One region of the Pontibacter kalidii genome, then DNA from elsewhere that is predicted to be linked to it. Evidence: riboswitches for the same ligand, from Rfam matches in the RefSeq annotation. Region 1 holds a riboswitch; the other holds the start of a gene.

The links. A riboswitch is a leader RNA that binds a small molecule or an ion and turns the genes downstream of it on or off. The one in region 1 is predicted to bind thiamine pyrophosphate.
Region 2: another riboswitch for thiamine pyrophosphate. It lies ahead of OH144_RS20310 (TonB-dependent receptor); the one in region 1 lies ahead of OH144_RS12790 (class I SAM-dependent methyltransferase).

What each region holds. Positions count from the first base shown of each region.
Region 1 covers NZ_CP111079.1:3,045,190-3,057,520, forward strand. The annotation lists gene OH144_RS12760 (sodium:solute symporter) at 1-1,079, shown strand, start outside; gene OH144_RS12765 (ABC transporter ATP-binding protein) at 2,528-4,345, shown strand; gene OH144_RS12770 (hypothetical protein) at 4,454-4,981, shown strand; gene OH144_RS12775 (Trm112 family protein) at 4,999-5,265, opposite strand; gene OH144_RS12780 (thiamine phosphate synthase) at 5,262-5,912, opposite strand; gene OH144_RS12785 (AIR synthase-related protein) at 5,909-6,973, opposite strand; gene OH144_RS12790 (class I SAM-dependent methyltransferase) at 6,970-7,695, opposite strand; TPP riboswitch at 7,771-7,875, opposite strand; gene OH144_RS12795 (DUF2911 domain-containing protein) at 8,023-8,892, shown strand; gene OH144_RS12800 (class I SAM-dependent methyltransferase) at 8,980-9,894, shown strand; gene OH144_RS12805 (sodium:solute symporter) at 10,612-12,315, opposite strand; gene OH144_RS12810 (hypothetical protein) at 12,312-12,331, opposite strand, start outside.
Region 2 covers NZ_CP111079.1:4,784,144-4,796,474, reverse strand. The annotation lists gene OH144_RS20335 (DUF2726 domain-containing protein) at 161-1,042, shown strand; gene ruvB (Holliday junction branch migration DNA helicase RuvB) at 1,193-2,236, opposite strand; gene OH144_RS20325 (phospholipase D-like domain-containing protein) at 2,435-2,944, shown strand; gene OH144_RS20320 (endonuclease domain-containing protein) at 3,041-3,412, shown strand; gene OH144_RS20315 (acyl-CoA dehydrogenase family protein) at 3,701-4,879, opposite strand; gene OH144_RS20310 (TonB-dependent receptor) at 5,522-7,996, opposite strand; TPP riboswitch at 8,058-8,154, opposite strand; gene OH144_RS20305 (hypothetical protein) at 8,382-8,630, shown strand; gene OH144_RS20300 (aldose 1-epimerase family protein) at 8,809-9,684, opposite strand; gene OH144_RS20295 (ATP-binding protein) at 9,695-10,219, opposite strand; gene OH144_RS20290 (hypothetical protein) at 10,419-10,826, shown strand; gene OH144_RS20285 (hypothetical protein) at 10,960-11,136, opposite strand; gene pnuC (nicotinamide riboside transporter PnuC) at 11,367-12,074, opposite strand; gene OH144_RS20275 (rhodanese-like domain-containing protein) at 12,202-12,331, shown strand, end outside.

The DNA.
Region 1 (12,331 bases):
GCCTTTTCCTGGTGGCGGGAGTACTGCAGTTGGCGGTTTTCGATGATTTTGGTATTCCCTTCTCCGTTTCCGTCATCATCACCATTGTCCTGATTTGGGTGTATACCTTCCGGGGTGGTATGAAAACGATCATCTGGACCGATACCTTCCAGACAACCGCCATGCTGCTGGCGGTTGGTGTCAGCATCTGGCTCATCTCCGACGAGCTGAACCTGAGCTTCCAGGGATTGATTGACACGATACAGACCAGCGAATACTCACAGGTATTTTACTGGGATTTCAAGGATAGCAAATACTTCCTCAAGCAGTTCTTCTCCGGCGCTTTCATCGCCATTGTGATGACGGGCCTTGACCAGGACATGATGCAGAAGAACCTGAGCTGCAAAAACATCGGCGAGGCCCAGAAGAACATGTTCTGGTTCAGCATCATTCTGGTGTTTGTAAACATCCTGTTCCTGGCCCTGGGTGCTTTGCTTTACATCTATGCCAACGCTAAGGGCATCGCCCTTCCAGAGCGCGGCGATGATGTGTTCCCATTCCTGGCCCTGAACCACTTCTCATACTTTGCAGGCATCATATTCATACTTGGTATCATTGCCATTACGTACGCCTCGGCCGACTCGGCGCTTACGGCACTAACCACCTCCTTCTGCGTGGACTTTCTTAACTTCAAGGACCGTCCGGAGCAGGAGCGTGTGCGTGTGCGCTACATCGTTCACGCCGGTATCTCCGTGGTAATGGGCCTTGTCATCATCGCTTTTGACATCCTGAACAATGATAGTGTGGTAACTGCCGTATTCAAGGTGGCCGGTTATACCTACGGGCCCCTGCTGGGCCTCTATTCCTTCGGCATCTACACCAAGCGGGCTGTGCGCGACAAATTTGTGCCTGCCGTCTGCATCATCGCGCCGCTGCTTACCCTTATCCTCAGCTACAACTCCGTAGACTGGTTCTGGGGCTACGAGTTCGGCTTCGAGGTACTGATCCTCAACGGCTTTCTGACCTTTATTGGCCTGATGGCTGTTTCGACAGGTAAGATTGATGAGCTGGAGCTGGCGCAGGAGCAAACGACCGCTTAATTTTAGCTAAGCCTTAAAACGCCCTCTTCTGTTCTTCGGGAGAGGGCGTTTATTTTATATGCCTTCGTAGCCTTATCCGAGATCTGCACCCACCACCTCTGAGCAAGGTAATGGCTCGGCTGTCCCTGCCCCTGCCCCGAAACAAGGCCGGGATCTGAGACTTTACTAGGAGTGGAGCCTGTAACTGCTTTAGCTAAAGTATAAGCTTCATAGTTGCTGTCTCTACAACTATAACCCACCCCTAACCCCTCCGAGGAGGGGAATTATACCTCTCCCCAGCCCTCTCCTAAAAACAGGAGAGGGAGTTTATACTTGCCCCTCTCCCTGTCATCTCGAGCAGGGTGAGAGATCTATCTGGAATTCTAAAGAGATCTCTCCTAAGAACAGGAGAGGGAGTTTCCCGCTACCGGGTCCAACCATCCCTACCCCTCCTTAGCAAAGGCGTGGAGCTTTCACCCCACCCCAACCCTCCCCTAAGAACAGGGGAGGGAGCTTCTATACTTGCCACCCTTCCCTGTCATCTCGACCTTTGGGAGAGATCTCTTTAGAATTCTCGATAGATCTCTCCCAAAGGTCGAGATGACAGTAAGGGCGGGAGCTATCGAACCTGTTCCTATTCCTTGTTCAGTATGCGATTATCATCCCCCTACCCCCTTCGAAGGGGGACTTGGTTCAAGCTCTGTTGGCGGAGGCTATCGAACGATTCCCAGTCCTTGGGTTGAGCGCCTATGCGAGTTTTTCCGGTGCCGAACGAGAGTGAGGCAGCCCGAGGTACGAGGGCAGGAAAAGCTCCCAGCGCGATGCCCGAGGACGAGCCCTCTCGGGCTTGAGAGTAACAAAGCAAGAGATGAAACAAGTTGGTTGTAAAGCCTAGGATGAACAGCAGCTAGCAAGGATAGCTTGTGACAAGCTGAAGGAAGCAGTGGCTATGCAAGTACAATGAAGTATAGCTCAAGTAGAAAAAGGCGCAAGCGGACGCTTGCGCCAGCGGAAGAATGAAGTATAAAAGTATTATGGTTCTGCTAGCCAGTCGGGTTACAAACCTGACATCATAGAAGGCACGGGTTGCAAACCCGCGCCAGCGATAGTATAGAGTATAAACGAGCAAGTATAAACTGAAGTATAAAGCCTAGCTTTCAAGCCAGCCGAGCCACAAACCTGAGTTCATCCACAGGAATCAGCCTAAGAGACCTGCGCCAACCTATATTACAGGTGTCTACCAGGAGCCCGGAAGCGATTCAGTGCAATTACGCACGCTATCCTAACGAACGCAACAGTCGATCCACCACAAACCACCTATACTTTCCTACATATTGCTTACCTTTGCAATATTTTGCGGGGAGGTGGCATCATATAGCGGGTTTAGCTGTTATACCACTGTACCTTACAGGCAAGCCGGAGGCAGATAGCCGGCCAGGCCATTACACATTTTAAGCAGCGTATAATTAATGGCAAAACGCGGATTCGGGTCTAGCGGCGAACAGGATAAAGAAGGCAGAAAGAAGATTACCAAAGAGAGTTTTCGCCGTGGCCTCCAGATTTTTGGCTACGTACTTCCCTACAAGTATAAATTCATCACCGGCCTTGTGTTTTTGGCGTTGTCCAGCCTTACCATGATGGCCTTCCCTTACCTGGTGGGCAAGCTATTTGACTCCTCCACCAACGATGCCAACAGCCCGCTCCAGGACATCAACCTGATCGCTATGGGGCTTTTTGCCGTTATCCTGCTGCAGGGCATCTTCTCCTTCTGCAGGGTATACTTTTTTGCGCAGGTGAGCGAGAATGCCGTGGCCAACATCCGCCGCGACCTCTACAGCAAATTTGTGCAGCTGCCTATCTCTTTTTATGAGAAACGCCGCGTGGGCGAGATCACCAGTCGCATCACCACGGATGTGGCGCAGGTGCAGGATGCCATGTCCATCACCCTGGCCGAGCTCTTCCGCCAGATCACCACGCTCATCGTCGGTGTCATCGTCATCATGTGGACCTCCATCAAGCTATCGCTGTTCATGCTGGCCACCTTTCCGGTGCTGGTGGCGCTGGCGCTGGTATTTGGCCGCAAGATTAAGATGCTTTCCAGGAAAACACAGGACGAGCTGGCCAACACGAACGTGATTGTAGAAGAGACGCTCCAGGCGATCAATACCGTGAAGGCCTTTACCAACGAGATGTTCGAGGTAGGGCGCTACAGGACTACCTTGGACAAAGCTGTAAAAACAGCCATAAAAGGGGCTTATTATCGTGGCGCCTTCATCACGTTCATCATCGTGGGCCTTTTTGGAGGTATCATCCTGGTGATCTGGTATGGTGTCACGCTCGTGGCCAACGGCGATATCGCGCAGGGCGACTTGGTATCCTTTGTCCTTTATACGGTGTTTATAGGCGCTTCTGTGGGCGGCCTGGGAGATCTTTACGGCAAGGTGCAAGCCGCACTAGGGGCCACGGAGCGCATTCTGGAAATACTTCAGGAAGAGGAAGAGCCGACCGATAAAAGTATAAAGGCCCTGAGCCAGATACCGCGCATGAACGGAGACATCAGCTATCGGAATGTGGCTTTCTCCTACCCTACCCGCCCCGACTTACAGGTGCTGCGCGATATTAGCTTTACCGTGAGAGCCGGCGAGAAAGTCGCGCTGGTAGGTCCCAGCGGCGCCGGCAAGTCTACCATCATCCAGCTGTTGATGCGCTATTACGACCTTTCGGGGGGAAGTATAACGGTGGACGACCACGATATCCGCCACATCAACATGACCGAGCTGCGCGGAAACATTGGGGTGGTGCCGCAGGAGGTGCTGCTGTTCGGGGGCACTATTCGCGAGAACATTGCCTATGGCCGCCCGGAAGCCTCGGAGGCTGAGATCATCGAGGCGGCCCGCAAAGCCAATGCCTACGACTTTATCGTGTCCTTCCCGGAAGGATTTGATACCCTGGTGGGCGAGCGCGGCATTAAGCTCTCCGGAGGCCAGCGGCAGCGTGTGGCCATTGCCCGGGCCATCCTGAAGAACCCTGCCATACTTATACTGGACGAGGCCACCAGCGCCCTCGACTCCGAGTCAGAGCACCTGGTGCAGCAGGCCATGGACGAGCTGATGAAAGGCCGTACCACCATCGTGATCGCCCACCGCCTGGCCACCATCCGGAAGGTGGATAAGATCCTGGTGATCGAGAACGGAGAGATTGTGGAGGAAGGCCCACACGAAGTGCTGTCGGTGAACCCGGATGGCATGTACGCCAACCTCCTGCGGCTGCAGTTCGAATTAAGCTAAGGAATAATCCAGCAAACAAAGTATAAAATCCTGCTGTGGCGCTGGCTGCAGTAGGATTTTATGTTTTATAGATATACTTTAGGCCATATTTTTGAAGAAGCGGCCCTAATGCACCCTATTCCTAAACTCACCCTGAAGTATTGCTTGCTGCTTTCGTTGCTGCTGCTGGCAGGCCTGGCGCAGGCACAGCGGTCCCCCGGCACCTTTACGGCCCGCAACGCCTATTACCTGGAAATCAGCGGCTCTTCCGATACCTACTCCCTCAACCTCGACCGAATCGTCTACCAGCGCTATAGCTTTAAGGCTGCCGTGCGGGCGGGCATCGGCACCAACCTCTTCTTTCAGGAAGGGGAGCCAGGCGTCTACCCCATCGTGCCGGTGGAGGCCCTGGGCATGGTGGGCGGCACGCAGAATCATGTGGAATTCGGTCTGGGGTACACCCGCCGCTTTACCGACCACCCGGACCTGATGCAGAACATGTATTTTGCCCGCGTAGGTTTCCGCTACCAGGACCCGCGCGGGGGGCTGGTGGTCAGGCTGGCGGTTACACCGTTTGTATCCCCGGAGAATAAATCCGACACACCAGGCCTTGCGGTGGTGCCCCGTTTCGGCCTGAGCGTGGGGCGCAGCTTCTGACGGGGGACATACGGTTCCTATTCTTTTAGCAGGAGCTTCTTTGCCACCCCTTCTTCTAATTCAAGGCCCCACTTTTTCAAAATGGGCTCCTCCAGCGCTTTTTCCCTGTACTCGTCTGGTGTCATAATCGGGATACCGTATACAACAGGGTAATACCTCCTGCACGCGGGGCAGGTTAACAGGCCTTCCTTAATTTCCCCGTTTTCGTCCTTTACAAAAATCTGTATGTTAAGATCGTGCTTGTCTATGGGGCAGCACAGTTTATTTAAGAGCGATGCATTCATGTTTTATACTTGTTTAAAGCGTGATGATAGGCCGCAGCGGACTCCCTGGCAGAAGCGGCGTTCAGAATACCGGAGATAACCGCCACCCCGTCAAAGTCCAGCTCTTTTAGCGCAAGCATGTTTTCTGTTGTGATGCCGCCGGACAGAAAGAGCGGCATCTGTGTCATTTCTCTGGCTTCCCTGATCGTTTCCGGTCGTACTAGCTCACAGCTGCCCGCCGAGGACGAAGGAAACACCGCACAGAAGGATACATAGTCGAGTTGATTTTCGGTGGCCCAGCGTATCACGTCCAGGTTGTTGCTGCAGGTAATTCCGGTGATAAAATCTCGCCCAACTGCAGCTTTCATGCCTTCAAGGTTCTCCGGAATATCATCAAAATGAACACCCGACAGTTCCGTGTCTTTCAGCAACTCCCACTCTTCGTTTATCAACAAAGGCACCTGATAAGCACCGGCAAGATCGACTAAATCTTTGATGAGGGCTTTTTTATCAGCAGCGCTGTAGTCAGCTGGCCAGTTATTCCAGATCTGCAGTGCGCTCACGCCGCCTTCCAAGGCTTCCTGCACCTTTTGTAGCAGCACCACCTGGTTTATGCTTGGGTCCAGTACGAGGTAAATTCCACTGGTAATTTTGCTATTCTCTCTCATTTCCACCCTGCTTTCAGCGCTTTAAAAAATGCCCCCCAATAAGGATCTTTCCCATCGAAGGATAACTTGTTCTCTTCGCTATTCTCCACCACCCTGAAACCTGCTTCCCGCGGCAGCATTTCGCCGACTACCGTTGCCTTGATGGATTTGGCAGCTAGGTGACAGATAAGCTCCTGCTCTTTCCCTGGCTTTACAGCCATCACCATAGAGCCGGCACCAACACAGAAGCGGTGGTCGATGCCGAACAGCCGGGTTATCTGGAGCTGTGCTTCTCCTGCCGGAAGAGCATCGTTATAGATTCTGAAGCCACAGCCGGAGGCATTCGCCATCTCGCAGATAGCCCCTACGACGCCGCCCTCTGTCACATCGTGCATGGCTTTCAGCTCCGTATTGCTTTTGAGCACCTCCCTGGCAGCCAGGGCATCGGGCAGCGAGGAAGTTTGAAAGAAGTTCTCGCACCCATTCTCCCATACTTCACAGCCCAGTTTGTTCTTCACCGTTTCCGGAAAGCTCATGGCCAGGATAGAAGAGGAGACAAGGGCGGTTTCTTTCGTGACGACAAGTATATCTCCTGGCTCGGCCTTGTCGCTCGTCAGTATCTCGTTTAGAGGAGCCGTCAGAAACATGGTACCGCCACCCGAAATGGTGGAGTTCTGGCCTTCGATCTGCCCTGTATGGCCTCCGGTAATGGCTACGCCTATCTCCTGGCAAAACTGATGCATATACCCCCAGTACTCCCTGAATGCCTCCAGGGAAAGGCTGGTGGGCAGGTTGAGCACAAACTGCGCATACATGGGAGCAAAGCCCGTAGAAGCCATGTCATTGGCCAGCAAATGCACCGACAGCCAGGCCGACTCCTTCAGCCCGATGGAAGGTATAAGGGAAAGCGGATCGCTCGACACAGCCATTCCGAGATTATTGCCCAAATCAATAACAGCCGTATCTACCCCAAACCGGGGGCCAACCAGCACCTCCTCCCGCTGCGCCCCGCTTTGCGGCAACAGCACCTCTTTAAAAGTGGCAACGGCCAGCTTTCCGGAGTTGTCGTCAAAGGCGCTCATATCGCATCGTTTAGGCGTACGTACATACCAAAGAAATCGCCATAGGGCTGGTGCCACTGCTGTACCGGGAACCACTGGGGCAGGCCGGTTGCGGTCCATTCTATCGTATAGTCTCTCCCTTGTAAGGCTTCCGCTATCACCGCCAGCAGCTTTTTGGGCGTGTAAAAAGTGGCCGTAACGTAGAAAGGATTTTTGCCGAACATCTCCTGCACCCTTCTTCTGACTACCTTCGGGGAGTTGCGGTTCATCATGCCGAACACAATGCCATACTTGCCCACGCGCGCCGCCTCCCGAATCACCTTCACGGGGTCTTTGTAGTACTCAAAGGTGGTGATAAAGGCCAGGGCATCAAAGGTATGATCCTTGAACGGCATGTGGTGGGAGTCGGCCAGCACCAGGTCGCCGTCGAACAGATGCACGCCCTGCCCCAGCATAAAAGGCGAGATGTCGCCGCCACTTGCCTCTATCCCGATTTCCTTCCACCAGCGGGTAAAGCGGGTGGTGCCGCAGCCAAACTCCAGCAGTGTCTTTACACGTTCATCTTTCTTGATTAGCTGACCGATCACCTTTTTCTGCCATACTTCGGCGCGCTTGTAGCGGCCCTCATACCAGAGTTCGTAGGTGTCGGTGTGGTCGCGGTTAAAAAACCATTCTTCGCGGCCCTGCCACTTGCGCAGGTCGCGGGTTACCAGGTCGAATTTTTGTTGTTGCAGATTGCTCACAGCAGGTATTTTAGCGTTATAAAATAGCCTGACTGTTTAAGGCAGATAGGAAGAAGGGAATATACTTGTGCAAAGTACCCCATGAGGTTACAATTCCTACGCTGGCATTATCCAGATCAGGTTGCGGGTATCATCTCAGCCTGAGGACATTATAGTCGTCAAGCACCCCGTGTACTTTTGCTAAGGTATAAAACTTCGGAGAGAATAAAAAACAGCGCCACAAACAATGGCCAGTAGCTCCGCAATCATGGGTGCACTACTGGTTAAATTTTAAGATAATGTGTAATATTACACCAGCATCAACAAATTAAAACCTAATCGAAAACCATGAAAAAAGCACTCATCGGCTTTGCCCTGTCAGCAGCACTTATGCTGGGCGCAGGCGCTGCACAGGCGCAAGGTATAAAAATGCCGGCTGCAAGCCCGTCGCAGAAAATTGAGCAGGCCGTAGGCCTGGGAACCATCTCCGTGGACTATTCTCGTCCGGCAGTGAAAGATCGCCAGATTTTCGGCGACCTGGTGCCTTACGGCCAAGTATGGCGCACTGGTGCCAATGCCTCCACCAAGATCAAATTCTCTGAGGACGTCACCATTGAGGGAAATAAAGTGCCTGCGGGCGAGTATGCCCTGTACACCATTCCGGGCAAGGACGAGTGGACCATCATCATCCATAAAAACACCAAGCACTGGGGCGATGGCGGCCAGGACTACAACCAGGCCGAGGACCTGGTGCGCTTTAAGGTGAAACCGCAGCCGAACCCGCGTAAAGCAGAGTCTTTCACCATTAACTTTGCCAACCTTAAGGCTGATGCGGCAGATGTGGAGATCATGTGGGACAATGTGGTGGTGCCTTTCACGGTAAAAACTGATGTAGACAGCAAAGTGATGGCGCAGATAAACGAGCACGTGGTGAAAGGCACCAACGTGAACCCGAACCTGTATGCAGCAGCGGCGAACTATTACCTTGAAAAAGGCCACGACCTGAAACAAGCCCATGCGTGGATGAAAAAGGCCAACGAAAAGGATCCTAAATTTTGGAACCTGCACGCACAGGCTAAAATTGAGGCACAGCTGAAGAACTACAAAGCCGCCGTTAAAACAGCCGAGAAATCTATGGAACTGGCTAAGGCAGCCAATAACCAGGATTATGTTCGCCTGAACGAGAAGGCTATTGCCGAGTGGAAAAAGATGAAATAAAGCTATCTTTGCTTTTAACGTATAAAAGCCTCCGGGAGTAAGTATGCTTCCGGAGGCTTTTTTGTGGCACTATAACTTATAAACCTGTTGGAAGAGAAGAAGCATTCGGAAGAGCACCTGGGCCCCGCCCGGGAATACTGGTGGAACGAGGATTACCTGGAGCTGCTGGCTGAGCGCCTGTATATCCCCTACACGCAAACGCTGGTGGATATTGGCTGTGGCAAGGGCATGATGGGTTTTAAGTTCTCCAAATATATGCCCGACGCCGGCAAAGTATACGGCGTGGATTACGAGCCGGGCTACATTGCCGAGGCGCGGCAGCGGGCGCAAAGCGAGTTTGGCCACAAGAACATCGACTACGAGTTTAAGGTGGGAAACGCCACCGACATCCCCCTGCCCGACGATATTGCTGACGTGACGCTCTGCCAGACGCTGCTGATCCACGTGAAAAACCCGCAGCGCGTGATCCAGGAGATGATACGGGTAACCAAGCCGGGCGGCTGGGTGGTGGCCCTGGAGCCGAATAACCTCGTGCCCAACCTCATGTTCGACCGCTACGGCGAGACCGATTATAACGTGGAGGCGATGCTGGAGGTGCTGGAGGTGAAGCTGCGCATCGAGAAAGGCAAGAAAAACCTGGGCGAAGGCTTTAACTCGCTTGGCGACGTGGTGCCCGACCTCTTTCTGAAAGCCGGTTTGCGGGATGTGAAAGTGTGGATCTCGGACAAGGCCCTTTCCATCATCCCGCCCTACGACACCCAGGAGAAGATGCTGCGCGTGGAGCAGATGCTGCAGTGGATTGAAAGCGAAGCTATGGGCTACGACTACCAGGACAACCTGAACTACTTTATGGCCGGCGGTGGCGACAAAGATAAATTTGATGCCTATTGGCAGAAACTCCTCTACAACAAGATTATGCTGAAGGAGAAACTGCAGAAAGAGGAGTATGTGTCGGCGGGTGGAAGTTTGGTATACATTGTGGCGGCGCAGAAACCGAGGTAAGGCTTTTTTATACTTTAGCCGCTGCTGTTTGTAGCTGGACACAAGCTATGCTTCCAAACACGGCTGCCGCGGGCTTGCAGCCCGTGTCCTTTTATTCGTTGGGTTTTCAACCCGACTGGTTAACAGAGCCATACTTTATTATACTTGCTGTTCCGGACATTCTTGTCAGGAACTTTGCCTGCTGCGGACTTCCTAGTCCGCGTAAGCCATGTTTATACTTTTATACTTGGGCTATACTTTCCTAGCCGAAGCTTCCCGCAACTTGACACAGGCTATTCTTACTAGCTTCTGTTCTTCCTCCAGACTTACAAACCTATCGTTGCATTTCTGGCTTTGGCTCCCTCCAGGCCGGGAGGCCTCGTCTTCGGGCATCGCGCTGGGAACTTTTCCTGCCCTCGTGCCTCGGGCTGCCTCACTGGCGTTCGTCACCGGAAAAACTCGCATAGGCGCTCAACCCAAAGGCTGGGTTCGGTTCGATAGCCGTGGCCATACTGTCATTTCGACCTACGGGAGAAATCTCTTTAGAATTCCGCACAGATCTCTCACAGCTACGCTGGCTCTGCTCGGCTCCCGCCTCAAGAGTACTCGAGATGACAATAAAGTATAGCGACAAGTATAATTCCCCTCTTGGGAGGGGCTGGGGTGGGTTTACACCTGCTGAATTCTCCTCCCCTGTTTTTAGGGGAGGGGTGAAAGCAGGTGTGGGTAGATTAACAGCTACGCCACCAGCTCTTTCTTCCTCTTCCCGATCAAGCCCTGAAGTATAAACCCGAACAGAATCACCGCCACGCAGCCGATCACGTTAAACCAGAGGAAGGCGATGTCGGTGAAGTAGTGGCAGTAAAGCACAACGGCCTCGGCCAATATAGCGGCAAAGAACACGGCATTGCCCTGGATGCGCTTGAAGTAGAAGGCCACCAGAAAGATGCCCAGGATCGTGCCGTAGAAAATGGAGCCGATGATGTTCACGGCCTGTATGAGGTTATCCAGCAGGGAGGCATAGGTAGCAAAGAGTATGGCGATAAGGCCCCATGCCAACGTGAACAGGCGCGAGGCATTCAGGTAGTGCGTCGGGTCGCCATCCTGCTTTACGGAGCGCTTGTAGATATCCACCACTGTGGTCGAGGCCAGCGCGTTCAGCTCGGAGGCGGTGGACGACATCGCGGCAGAGAAGATTACCGCCAGCAGCAGGCCTACCAACCCGGCAGGCAGGTATTTCATGATAAAGGAGATGAAAACGTAGTCCGTATCTCTGGTCTCAGCGTCAGGCACCGCTTTCTGGATGACGCCTTTCACCTGCTCGCGTACATCTTTGCCTGCCGACGTATAAGTGTTCACCTGCGTCTGGGCGGCGGCAATGGCGGCTTCGTCCTCTGTTTTCAGCGCAGTAACCAGGCCCTGCACCGCCTCCTGCTTCTGCGCGAAGATGTCGTTATACTTTGCCTCCAGGCCCCGGAGCTCGTCGGCGTGGGCTGTGGCATATACTTTGCTTTTAGTGCCCTCGTTAAAGAACACCGGTGGCTGGTTGAACTGGTAGAACACGAACACCATCACCCCGATAAACAAGATCAGGAACTGCATCGGGATCTTGAGAAGGCCATTGAACAACAGCCCCAGGCGGCTTTCGGCGATGGATTTCCCGCCCAGGTAACGCGCCACCTGGCTCTGGTCGGTGCCGAAGTAGGAGAGCGAGAGGAACAATCCCCCCGTCAGCCCGGACCAGAAATTATAGCGATCGTTCCAGTCGAAAGAGAAATCCACCACGTTCATCTTGCCCATTTTACCTGCCACGGCCACGGCATCCCCCAACCCTACATTCTCCGGCAGGTAGCGCACCACCATAATACCGGCAACGATCATCCCGCCCATCATCACAGCCATCTGCTGCTTCTGCGTCACGCTCACGGCCTTGGTGCCGCCAGACATGGTATAGATGATCACCAGCACGCCAATGATCAGGTTCGTAGCCGTCAGGCTCCAGCCCAGCATGGTGGAAAGGATGATGGCCGGCGCATAAATGGTAATACCGGCCGCCAGGCCGCGCTGCACCAGAAACAGGCAAGCCGCCAGCGAGCGGGTCTTCAAATCGAAGCGATTCTCCAGGAACTCGTAGGCCGTGTATACTTTAAGCCGGTAGAAGATGGGGATCACCGTGATGGAGATGATGACCATGGCGATGGGCAGCCCGAAGTAGAACTGCACGAAGCGCATGCCGTCCTCATAGGCCTGCCCGGGCGTGGAAAGAAAGGTGATGGCGCTGGCCTGTGTGGCCATGATGGACAGGCCGATGGTCCACCACTTCATGCTGTTGTCGCCTTTCAGGTAGCCTTCAATGTCTTTGCTGCCGCGCGTTTTCCACACCCCGTAGCTCACAATAAAGCCCAGTGTGCCCAGCAGTACGATCCAGTCGAGTGGCCTCATTGGTAAAGTTTTGTGA
Region 2 (12,331 bases), 1.7 Mb from region 1:
ACAAAGTTAGGGAGAAAAAGGTCCGATGCTATTATCAATATAATCACAAGCTACCTTCCAAGTATTCCAATTATTAAATATATTGCTTTTATATCTGCAGCAGTACCAACGTATGCTCTGTAGGTGAATAACATCTCTTCTAAGATATCATACTTCTGTCATGAAACCACCTCCCTTTGATCCTGATATTATTTATCAACTTGTAAGCAATAAAGACTGGGAGAAGTTAATAACCATATTCAAGGACCAGAAAAAGTGTAGTTTAATTTTTGATGACCCAAGATTAAGCTCGTTTATTAATCAGTACTTAATAATAGAATTACTTAGTAATACTTTACAGAATCAGAACCCAAGCTTCAAGTATTATCTCCAAGACTTTTATACACTCTATCATTCAACTAAACACAATTTCACTCTCAACCTAGAAGACTATAAAAGGCTTGTTGTCAAGATAGCTGAATTAGAAGCTACTTATGATATCGAAAAAGCTTTGAACTTTGCCCAGCTATTTCCAGAGGAAGAAATATGTTGCCAAATAATCCAACACTATGAAGAGTCGAAGCCTAACATAATAGGCCATTCTCAGCAAGAAGAGGTTCAAGTAACGTATAACAAGTTTATTATTGAAAATGACGGCAGAATAAGTCTATTCAAATCTAGACAGGAATACCTCTTCTACCGCGCGGTAAGAGACATCTTTCAGAGTTTTATGGTGTTCCCAAACGTTGCATTATCGGCAGTAATAGACTTTGAATCAGTCAAAGATCATCTAACTCAAGAAGAAAAGGATTACTTCTTTAAAGCTCTTATAGATTGTGTCATAATTGACAGCGAAGACAACTTTAGAGCTATTAGATTCATAGAGCTTGACAGTCCTTACCACCGAGATTCTCGGCAAAAGATGAAAGATGGCTGGAAGGATAGAATACTAGGAGTTGCTGGTCAAAGGCTAATTAGAATTGAGAGTATTGTAAAACATGAAAATGAAGAGGCGACTATCGCAACATTTAAAAAGCTAATAAGAGAAGTCATCAACGAATAAGCACATGTTTATCCTGACGGCACTGAAGAAATCAAAAGATAATAGTTTCTGATTTATGTTTACATGATCCAGTAATCATCTTTGAATGATGCTAACAAAAAAAGCAGGCCCATCAGAGCCTGCTTTTTCACTTTATCACAAACAGTTTATTTACTCCGGTTGATTGAACAAGCCACCGGAGGCTATCTCCTGCGGCGGAATCTTGCCCAGGTGCCTGTAGGCAGCTTCGGTTGCCTCACGGCCACGCGCGGTACGCTTGATGTAGCCTTCCTGGATCAGGAAGGGCTCATATACTTCCTCGATGGTTTCGGCTTCTTCGCCACAGGCCGTAGCTATAGTGGAGATACCCACCGGACCACCTTTATACTTGTCGATGATGCAGGAAAGGATGCGCTTGTCCATGTCGTCGAGGCCGTTGTGGTCCACGTCGAGGGCGTGCAGGGCAAACTTGGCTATCTCCACATCGATGCTGCCGTCGCTTTTTACCTGGGCAAAGTCACGGGTACGGCGCAGCAGGTTATTGGCAATACGCGGCGTACCCCGGCTGCGGCGGGCAATCTCGAACGCGGCATCCTCGTGTATCGGCGCCCCCAACAAGGCAGACGAACGCTTCACGATGGTGGTCAGCAGTTCGGCATCGTAGTACTCCAGGCGGCTGTTGATACTGAAGCGGGCGCGCAGCGGCGCCGTGAGCAAGCCGGAGCGCGTGGTGGCCCCGATCAGCGTAAACGGGTTCAGGCTGATCTGCACAGAACGGGCGTTCGGTCCCGAATCCAGCATGATGTCGATCTTGTAGTCCTCCATAGCCGAGTACAGGTACTCCTCCACAATCGGGTTCAGGCGGTGGATCTCGTCGATGAACAGCACGTCGTTGGCTTCCAGGTTGGTGAGCAGGCCCGCCAAATCGCTGGGCTTGTCGAGCACCGGGCCGGAGGTCATTTTGATGCCTGCATCCAGCTCTGAAGCAATAATATGCGAGAGCGTAGTTTTACCCAACCCCGGAGGGCCGTGCAGCAGCACGTGGTCCAGGGCTTCGCCGCGGCGTTTGGCCGCCTGCACAAATATCTTCAGGTTCTCCACCACCTTCGCCTGACCGGTAAAGTCACGGAAGCTGAGCGGGCGGAGGGCCTTGTCTATGTCGCGTTCGGCCGGCGTCATGTAATCGTTTTCGCCGGTGAGATAATCTTCTCTCATAAGTATAATCTTCTACAAAAAATGAGCTTTCGCTGCTTCTAAAGGTAACAGTTTCGGCGGTGCTTTCGCTCCATTTCAGCCTACGAATTTACGTATTTTTGCTAACTAAATTATAGTTATTCGCCACAAATCTAATCACGTTAGCAATTCTAAAACAAAGTATGTTAAAATTGATGCAGCTGTAGTACCTTTCGCTCCATGCAACGTCATCAGCAAAGAATTACGAGCCACGCCTTTTTCAGCCCCGGCGACGACTGCCTCAACGCCATCGTGGAAAGTATGGAGCAGGCCGGGAAAAGTATAAAGATCTGCGTGTTCACGATCAGCGACAACCGCATTACGGAGGCCATTCTGGAAGCGCACCGACGTGGGGTAAGTATAAAGATCATCACCGATAACAACAAACTCCACGACACCGGCTCAGATGTCCGGGAGTTGGCTGTACGGGGGTTGGAGGTGCGGATAGATAAAACCCGAAGCCACATGCACCACAAGTTCGCCATTTTTGACGAGGCCCGCGTGCTCACCGGCAGCTACAACTGGACCCGCAGCGCCGCCCTCTACAACCACGAAAACATTCTTATCACCGACAACCTCAGCATTGTGCAGGACTACAGCCGCGAGTTCGACCGCCTCTGGGAAAGTATGATGAAGTACGTGCCGGGCAAAAAGTATAAAGATAAGTATGGGGAGGAGGAAGAGGAGTAGTGACTATGGGCAACGTTTATAAATTTTAGCCCCAAAAAATAGTGGAGGAACAATTCCCCTCCTCGGAGGGGTTAGGGGTGGGTCAATCGTACTCAGATGAAAAGCAAAATCATCCCCTACGAGCCATACTTAAAAGAGCTGGCAAAACAACTGCGACAGAACAGTACATTGTCCGAGGTTATACTTTGGAATGAACTGAAGGGCCGCCAACTTCTTGGCTATGACTTTGACAGACAAAGACCGCTGGATAGCTTTATAATTGATTTTTATTGCAAAGAGCTACAATTAGCAATTGAAGTAGATGGCGATAGCCACGACTATAGCTTTGAAGAAGATGCAAAGCGGCAGGCAGCTTTAGAAAAACTTGGGATAAGATTCCTGCGGTTTGATGATAGGGAAGTAAAACAAGAGTTGAGTAACGTGCTTCGAACAATTGAAGCATGGATAAGAGCCAACCAGCAGAAGTAAAACCCACCCCTAACCCCTCCAAGGAGGGGAATTAAAAAGGCAGCTACTCCCGCAGCTGCCTTTGCTATACTTTATAACTCAAGTTTCGATTAACCCATCCCTGCCCCTCCCAAGAGGGGAATTTTGCAAAATAACAGGCGATTCCCCTCCTCTGGACTAGCCAAAACGCGAGTTTTGAGCTAGCGAGCGCTGCTCTCAGGGGTGGGTTTACACCTGCTCTGCATCAGTAAATCGCAACTTATACTTTAACCGCCACCCGAATAACGAGCAACGAATAACGATCAACGACTACTTAAATGCTTGAATGCCGGTGATATCTGCACCGGTTATCAGCAGGTGAATGTCGTGGGTTCCTTCGTAAGTGATCACGGATTCGAGGTTCATCATGTGGCGCATGATCGGGTACTCGCCCGTAATGCCCATGCCGCCGTGGATCTGGCGTGCTTCGCGGGCGATGTGCAGGGCCATGTCCACGCTGTTGCGCTTGGCCATGGAGATCTGCTGCGTGGTGGCTTTGCCTTCGTTCATCAGCGTGCCCAGTCGCCATACCATCAGCTGGGCTTTGGTGATCTCGGTCAGCATTTCGGCCAGCTTCTTCTGCGTGAGCTGGAAGCCACCGATCGGCTTGTCGAACTGCACACGTTCTTTGCTATACTTAAGCGCCGACTCGTAGCAATCGATAGCCGCACCAATGGCACCCCATGAAATACCGTAACGGGCCGAATCAAGGCAACCCAGCGGGCCACGCAGACCGTCTACATTTGGCAGCAGGTTCTCTTTGGGCACTTTTACGTTATCAAACACCAGCTCACCGGTGCAGCTGGCGCGCAGGCTCCACTTATTATGGATCTCCGGAGTGGTAAAACCTTCCATGCCACGCTCCACGATCAGGCCTTTAATGCGGCCTTCTTCGTTTTTAGCCCACACCACCGCCACCTGGCACTCGGGCGAGTTGGAGATCCACATCTTGGAGCCGTTGAGCAGGTAATGATCGCCCATGTCTTTGATGTTGGTCACCATGCCGCCCGGGTTAGAGCCGAAGTCCGGCTCTGTCAAACCAAAGCAACCCAGCCACTCACCGCTTGCCAGTTTAGGCAGGTACTTTTTGCGCTGCTCCTCGGAGCCATACTTGTAGATGGGGTACATCACCAGCGAGCCTTGCACCGAGGCTGTGGAACGCATGCCCGAATCGCCGCGCTCGATCTCCTGCATGATAATGCCGTAGCTGATGTAATCCAGGCCGCCACCGCCATACTCTGTCGGGATGGTCGGGCCGAAAGCGCCTACATCGCCAAATTTCTTTACAATTTCGGAAGGAAAGTGTGCATCCTGTGCCCACTGCTCAATTTTAGGAGAGATCTCGCGCTTCACAAAGTCGCGCATGGTCTGCCGGATAAGCAAATGCTCTTCGGTGAGCAGATCATCGATGTTATAGTAGTCAGGCGCACCTGTTGATTCGTAAGCCATAGTTTTGTTTTAAGGTGAATGAGAAGTGTAATACGCAAAGATAAAATATTAAATGAATTGTCTAAATCAGGATTTCCAGGTTTGTAAAAGGTGCTCAGGGTGAATGACTTTAGCGGGTCCAACTGCCCCTCCTTATCCAAGGAGGGGAGCCTGTAACTGCTTTAGCCAAAGTATACGTTTCATAGTTGCTGTTCTTGCGCGGACAGGTCGCGACCTGTCCCTACCTCTACAATTATAACCCACCCCTAGCCCCTCCGAGGAGGGGATTCGGCTGCTACTATACGTCAAGTATAAATGCTATAGCCAAAGTATAAAACACTCTCCTGCCGCAAGTTTAGCGCAGTGTAAATGTGGCTGTACTTGACGCAAGTTTTCAACTTGCTTTCTGCGGAAGCAGAAAAGTATACGTGAGCAGATGTATACTTCCGACTGCTCCAGCCAAAGTATACTCTATAGCGCCAGCGATTGTAGCTTTTGCAAAGCAGTTACAAACTGCGGCCAACCCCAACCACATTTACGCTTTCGCTAATCTTGCGGCAGGAGTAGAAGTATACATCCTGCTCATCTTGAAATCCTGATACTGGCAACAAAGAAGCCCCACCGAATGGCGGGGCTTCTTTACAGAAAGTATGAATTTATACTTTAGAATTTCAGGCCAACGGAGAGCAGGAAATTGCGCGTGGCTTGCGGGTAGTAGAAGTTCTCGGTTGTCTGAGCGCCATCGGCAATGTAGCTGAAAGTATAGCCGTTGGCCGCGTACTTCTCGTTAAACACGTTATTCACCAGCAATCCTAACTCCAGCTCTTTCAGTACATTTTTAAACCCGATGTTATAGCGCAGGCGCAGGTCACCTACCTGGTAAGGCCGGATGATGCGGCTTTCGTTTTCAGTATTGTCGAGGTACTGCTTGCTCACCGTTTTGTAGATGAAGGCGGCACGCAGCCCTTTCAGCACCTCCACCTCCAGCTGGCTGGCAGAAATAAAGGCCGGGGAGAAAGCAATGGTCGTTTCGTTGTAGTTGTTCACGGCCTGGTCGCCGTTGTCGTAGTCATCAATAAACTCGTGGAAGCCTTTTATCTTGTTCTGGCTGTAGGCTAAGTTGGAGCTTAATTTGGCCGTGGTTCCCAGGCGCAGGGCACCGGCAAGCTCTATGCCCTGGCGGTAACTCTTGTCGATGTTGGTACGGGTATAGGCTCCCACATCGTTTATCTGGCCTGTCAGCACGAGCTGGTTTTTGTAGTTCATGTAGAAGTAGTTCGCCTCCAGGTCGGCCGTAAGCGGGTTTGCGCCTACCTCTGCCAAGGCCAGCTGCCCGCGGTAGCCCGCCTCTACGTTGCGCAGGGTCTCGTGCTTCGGCCGGCTGCTTGGGGTAGACTCTGTAAAGTCGTCGCGGACCGGTTCGCGGTTGCCCACCGCATAAGAGGCATACAACTGGTGCGTTGGCTGCAGGTTATAAGTGATGCCGGCTTTCGGGTTCACGAAAGTATAATCCACCTCCTGCTCTATATTTTCCAGGTCGTTGTCGAAACCCACGAACGCGTAGTTGATGGTGCGCACCTGTATATCTCCGAACAGATTCAGTCTATCGGTAAGGCCGTAGGTGGCTTTGGCAAAGATGTTGAAATCTGTTTTTTTAGCGTTGTTGTCGTAGTAACGGTCGCCCAGGTTCGAGGTGGAGGCATAGCGTGCCCAGATCACCTCCCCAAAATGGTCGCCGTCGTACGTGTTCCAGGCGCCGCCCAGGGTCGCGTTCAGGCGGGCGTTCGGGTTATACTGCAAGGCATAGGTCACCCCGTAAAAGCTGTTGTCCAGCCAGCGGCGGCGAATGATGTCCGACGACTCAATGGTGTCCCCGCCGATCTCCACGTTGGGCAAGCCGTAATCGGCCAGGTCGTCATCGGCCTTAAACTGCTCGTAGTAGCCACGCCCCAGGGTGTAATGCAGCGCTCCCGAAAAGGTCAGGCCCGGCATAAAATCATGCGAGAGGTGCAGCTGGTAGTGGTCTTGCTGGTAGTTGTCGGTTTCGTTGTCGTAGGTGTAGTAGTTGTACTTGCGGCCGGCGTTCAGCAGGTTCTCCTTGTCTGCTCCCTCTATCCAGTTGCGGTCTATGTAGGCCTGCAGGTCGGCGGCGTTGCCGTACACCAGGGCCTCCGGGGTGCCATACCACGCCTGGTAGGTCTGCTCTTTACCCGAGAAGGTGACGAACTTAACCGAGGTTTTATCGCCGTAATAGCCTCCCGAAAAGTACAGCGACTTCAGGTCGGAGAAGGCTCTGTCAATGTAGCCATCCGACTTGATGCGCGACAGGCGGCCGTCAAAAGCAAATTTCCCGTTGATCAGGCCCGTGCCGAAGCGTACGTTGTTTTTCCAGGTGTTAAAAGAGCCATAGCTGTTATCAGTTTCGGCATAGGCCTCGCGGCGCACTTGCTGGGTCTGGATATTTATACTTGCCCCGAAGGCACCGGCTCCGTTTGTAGAGGTGCCCACACCGCGCTGCACCTGAATATCTTCTACAGACGACGCAAAGTCAGGCATGTTCACAAAGAAAGTACCGTGGCTCTCCGAGTCGTTAACCGGGATGCCATTCACCGTTACGTTGATGCGCGTGATATCGGAGCCCCGGATGCGGATGCCGGTATAGCCCACGCCTGCGCCGGCATCAGAGTTTACCACCACCGATGGCACCTGCTCGAGCAGGTATGGCAAATCCTGCCCAAAGTTGCGCTCGGCTATCTCCTGTTGTGTTACGTTGGTAAAAGTGGTGCCGGTGGTCTGGTCGGCGCGGGTGGCCTGCACAATTACCTCGCTTGCCTGCTGGGCCTGCGGCTGCAGCTGTATCTGCACCTGCTCGTCCTGGGCCAGGTTTATACTTACCTGCCGCTGCTCAAAGCCCAGAAAACTCACCCTTAGCGTGTAGGTGCCGGCCGGAAGGTTGGGAAAAGAGAATGTGCCGCCGCTGCCGGTGGCCGTAGCGGTGTTGGCCCCTTGCAGCACGACGGTAGCACCGGCCAGGGACTCGTTTGTGTCGGCATTGCTCACACGCCCGCTCAGGGTATGCTGCGCCAACAGTTGCATTGGCAGTACAATCGCTGCCAGCGCAATTAAAAAGCTTTTCATTGGTTATAGAAAAAGAAAATGGTGAAACATACAGACATGCCAGGGGTAGGCAGCCTGCTACTTTGTTTCCCGAACCTCTCCCTTCGCCGGCATTACCCGGATCAGGTTCTATGGGTATGATCTCAGCCCGTAATCTTTGGGCACCCCTGAGTACGGGCAAAGGTATGTCGCTTTCTCTTCTAAACCAAAACAGGATTGATTTATACTTCAGCAACCCATAACACAAGCTTGGCGGCTCCTGCTAAATTTTACCTCTGGCAGATAACCACTTAGCCTGAAAGTACGTTCTAAAGCTTAAAAGGGCACTATAGTTTTTACCTTTCGTAAACAAGCTTTTTGCCGCGCCGAGAGATCAGCAGAAGTTGAAAAATAAAAGAGAACCGTGATGATGATCAGCATATTGTATACAGTAGCCTTGCTAACCATACTGGCATATTATGCCTTTTCCCCACGCACTAAATTCAACCGCCCCCCATCTACCGACAACGACGATGATGGAGGCGAGCCTTTAGGAGATGACTTGCCAGATCTGGACCTTCCACCAGGCATATCACTTCCTGTAAGCGACTTCGAACCGAAGTATGACATCAGGAAGATTACGGTTCCGAAATTCCCGGAGCCATCGCTGCACTAGGTCCTAAGCTTTTCAATCAAAAAGCCCCGCTATGTTGAAACATAACGGGGCTTTTTGATTGAAAAGCTTAGGGAGTTTAGGAGTTGGGGAGGTAGAGAGTTTAGGAGTTAGGCGTGATTTATCGTACTCAACATCTAGTAGCGAGAATCTAATAACGAACAACCAATAACGACTGTGCTTACAGCACCGTGATGGTATAGGTGCGGGCGAAACTCTGCTCCGGGGCCAGTTGGTTGATACCCTCCTTCTCGGTGATGTCACCGCTCTCGCCTACCCTGCCGGCAATGCCGCACCAGGGCTCAATGCACACGTAGCGTGGGTGCTCCGGCTTACCCCAGATGCCCAGGTACGGGAAGCCCTCAAACTCCACCTCCACCCTGCGTGCGTTCCTGTGGCTACCCAGCACCACCTTCTCCGACTGCACCTCCTTAAATACCAGCGCATCTTTGTAGAAGTAGCTGCTTTTCAGGGGCAGCACCCGCTCCTGCTCCATTACCGCCTCGGTGTCGCCGTTCTGCAGGCCATCCTCACTCAGCAGATGGCGGTGCAGTGTTTCCTTTTTCTCAAACTCGATGAAGTAATCCTCATACGACTCGTTGGGGTAAAAGGGCACATTAAAACCTGGGTGGCCACCAACAGAGAAGTATAAATTCTGCTTGCCTGTATTGGCGATGTGGTAGGTAACCGAGAGCTTGTTCCACTCCAATGTATAGGCGATCAGCAACCTGAACTCAAACGGGTACTGCTGCAGCGTCTCCTCGTCCTCGGTCAGCTGGAAAACCAGCTTGTCGTGCTGCTCCTCCACCAGCTTGAACTCCTTGCGGCGGGCAAAGCCGTGGCGCTTCATGCCATACTTTTGCCCCTCGTACGTGTACTGCTGCCCCGGTAGCTCCCCCACAATCGGGAAAAGGTTGGGCGCGTGGCCTGTCCATACCTGCGGGTCGGCCTGCCAGATAAACTCCAGGTTCTCATCTTTCTTGATGAAGTGGTGCAGCTCGGCGCCCAGCGTGTCGACGCCCACTTTGTAGTTCTCGTTCTCGAGGAAGTATAGCATGTCCGGTTGTTTAAGGTTGATGTTTCTGCAGGAGCGCCTCCACGTGCCGCGTAGCCAGTTGCAGCCGCTCCTGCTGCTGGCCGCTTATCTCCACGAACGGCACCTGCAGGGCCTCCAGCTCCCGCTTGTACCACTCGTAGAAGAACTGGCGCAGGTGCGGGTGCTCGCGCTGCGGGTCGGGCTCCCACGGCAAATCAACGCCCATCAGCAGGCAAAGGTTGTAGTCCTGCTGCAGTAATTGCTCCTGTATCCAGGCGGGGCAATGGCCAAAGGCATGCTCGCTCCAGATTTTGAGCACCAGCATATCCGTGTCGGCAAAAAGCAGGGTGTTGGCCTGCTGCTGCAGCTCCCGCTCCAGAGCCAGCTGCCCGCGGGCAATGTTTTCTATATCCTCCAGAGTATAAGGTCGGCCCAGGTTGCCCACGTAGCGGCGGGCATACTCCGGCACCCACACGGTGTCGTACCGCGCGGCCAGTTGCTCGGCCAGGGTGGACTTTCCCGTTGACTCGGGCCCGGTAATGGCAATCTTGATCATAAGCACATTGCCGCTGTTGCGGCGCCCAAAGTTAGGTATACTTATGCTAGTATTTGGCCCACAGTTTGCTACTTGTTTTAAAAGTGTAAATTAGCATGATGCAAACAACCTCATTATTCATCCTCGGAGTTATAGAATCCCTCTTGGCCGGTCTTTTCGGCAGGTACAGGGTTCCGGCTCCGCTTCTCATTCCAAGTAAATGAAAAAAGAATTGCGCAACAGCAATGACGAAGTATACTTCACGGTTGAGGTAGACAAGGAAAACGGCTGGCTAAAGGGCTGCTGGTACGGTGCAGTAACCATAGAGCAGGTGAAGTCGGCCGGGCTGCTTTATGTGGATGCCCTGCAGCGAAGCCCTTACTCCAAGATCCTGAACGACGCGCGCCACTATATCGGCTCTTTCCTGGACGCGAATGAGTGGCTGGAGCGGGTGTGCTTTCCGCCCGCTGTGCAGGCCGGGCTGACATGCCTGGCGAGCCTGGTTCCGGAGGGCCATGAGGGTAGGCTTGCCGCAGAGGACCTGGGCAAACGGGCCCGCCCAGGCTTCAAGGTCTACATCTACGACAACGAGGAGGATGCCGTACAATGGCTGAAAGGCTGCAGGTAAGTTCCCTTAACTTTTGAAAGGACTGTCCTGCCCTCCTGCACGAGGGAGAAACTACTGTATGAACTATAAAAGGGAGGGGAGGCAGCCGCAATGGCTGCCTCCCCTCCCTTTTATGTGCCTGTTATAGGGCGCTCTAATTCTCAGAGAAACTGTAGTCGTAGAAGTTGTACACCTCCACCACCTTAGGTTTTACATCTCCGCTTTGTCTCAGAAAAACAAACTTTGGGCGCTCATCCGGAGACTCGTATCCCCACTTCATCCGATTCTCGAACTTTAGCTCGTCGGGCAATTCCAGTTTACGTTGTTTCATGATGCTGCAGCGTTAGTGGTTTAACAAACTACGCCCGTGCGGGGTCGCAGCAATGGGTAGTCACTCCTTTTACGGGGTAACACCAATCATGTAATTAGATAGTTAAAAGATAAAGTATAACTCTGTAACAACCTTTTACCGTTACTGCCCTGGCTCCTTCTCTATTTTATTTAAATTTCCCAGCTCCATAATCCCAAAAACCGCTTGCCGGCACCATTACCGACACTAACTTAGGCCGGCTCCGACATGTATACTTTCTGCCTGCTGGCCCTTCGCTTCCATTCCACCAGGCCGGCAAAGGCCATCACCAGCAGGATAAAGTAAAACACCGCCGAAAATACCAGGCCCTTCACGAAGTATAACGGCATAGAGGCAATGTTCGTGGCTATCCACCAGTACCAGCTCTCCACCTTTTTGCGGGCCATCAGCCACATGCCCGTGTAGGCCGTGGCGCTGGCAAAGGCGTCGGCCCACGGAATCACGCCCTCGTAGAAGGCTTCCTTCAGGTATACCAGGCAGAAGTAGATAACCACGTACAATACCCCGAAAAAGGCCAACTGCTGCCCCCACTGCCTCTGGTCGGAGAACGTAATGTGAAGCACGTGCTCCTCCTGCTTGTTCTTTCTGGCCCACAGCACCCAGCCATACACGCTCAGGATAGTATAATAAACGTTCACGCTCGCCTCCCCGATCAGGTGATACTTAAAGCTGAGGTATACGTAGATGGTCGTGCTGATCAGGCCGATGGGGTATACCAGGATGTCCTCCTTTCGGGAGTACCACACACTTACGATGCCCGCCACTACGGCAATGTACTCCAGTAGGGAGGTTTGCTGCATGCCCGCCACAAACTGCTGCCATACTTCCGGGGCAGAGCCGCCTATCGCCGCCAGCAGAAGGGCACCGGGGCCCGCCTGTATACTTTGCCAGATTTCCATTGCCGCAATTTACACCCCGAAGGTGCACTTGTAAACAAAAGCTTGCTTAATTTTGAATTCCGGTGCAACCTCTCGCTGTGTGTGCCGCTAAAACTATTCTTTATACTTGCCTTACAGAAAAGGAACGATGGATGAGATTACCGCACAGGAGCTGAAAAACAGGCTGGCCCACAGCAGCAACATCCAACTGCTGGATGTGCGTGAGCCGGAGGAGTTTGAAATCTGCAATCTCGGCGGCGAGCTGATCCCGCTGGGGG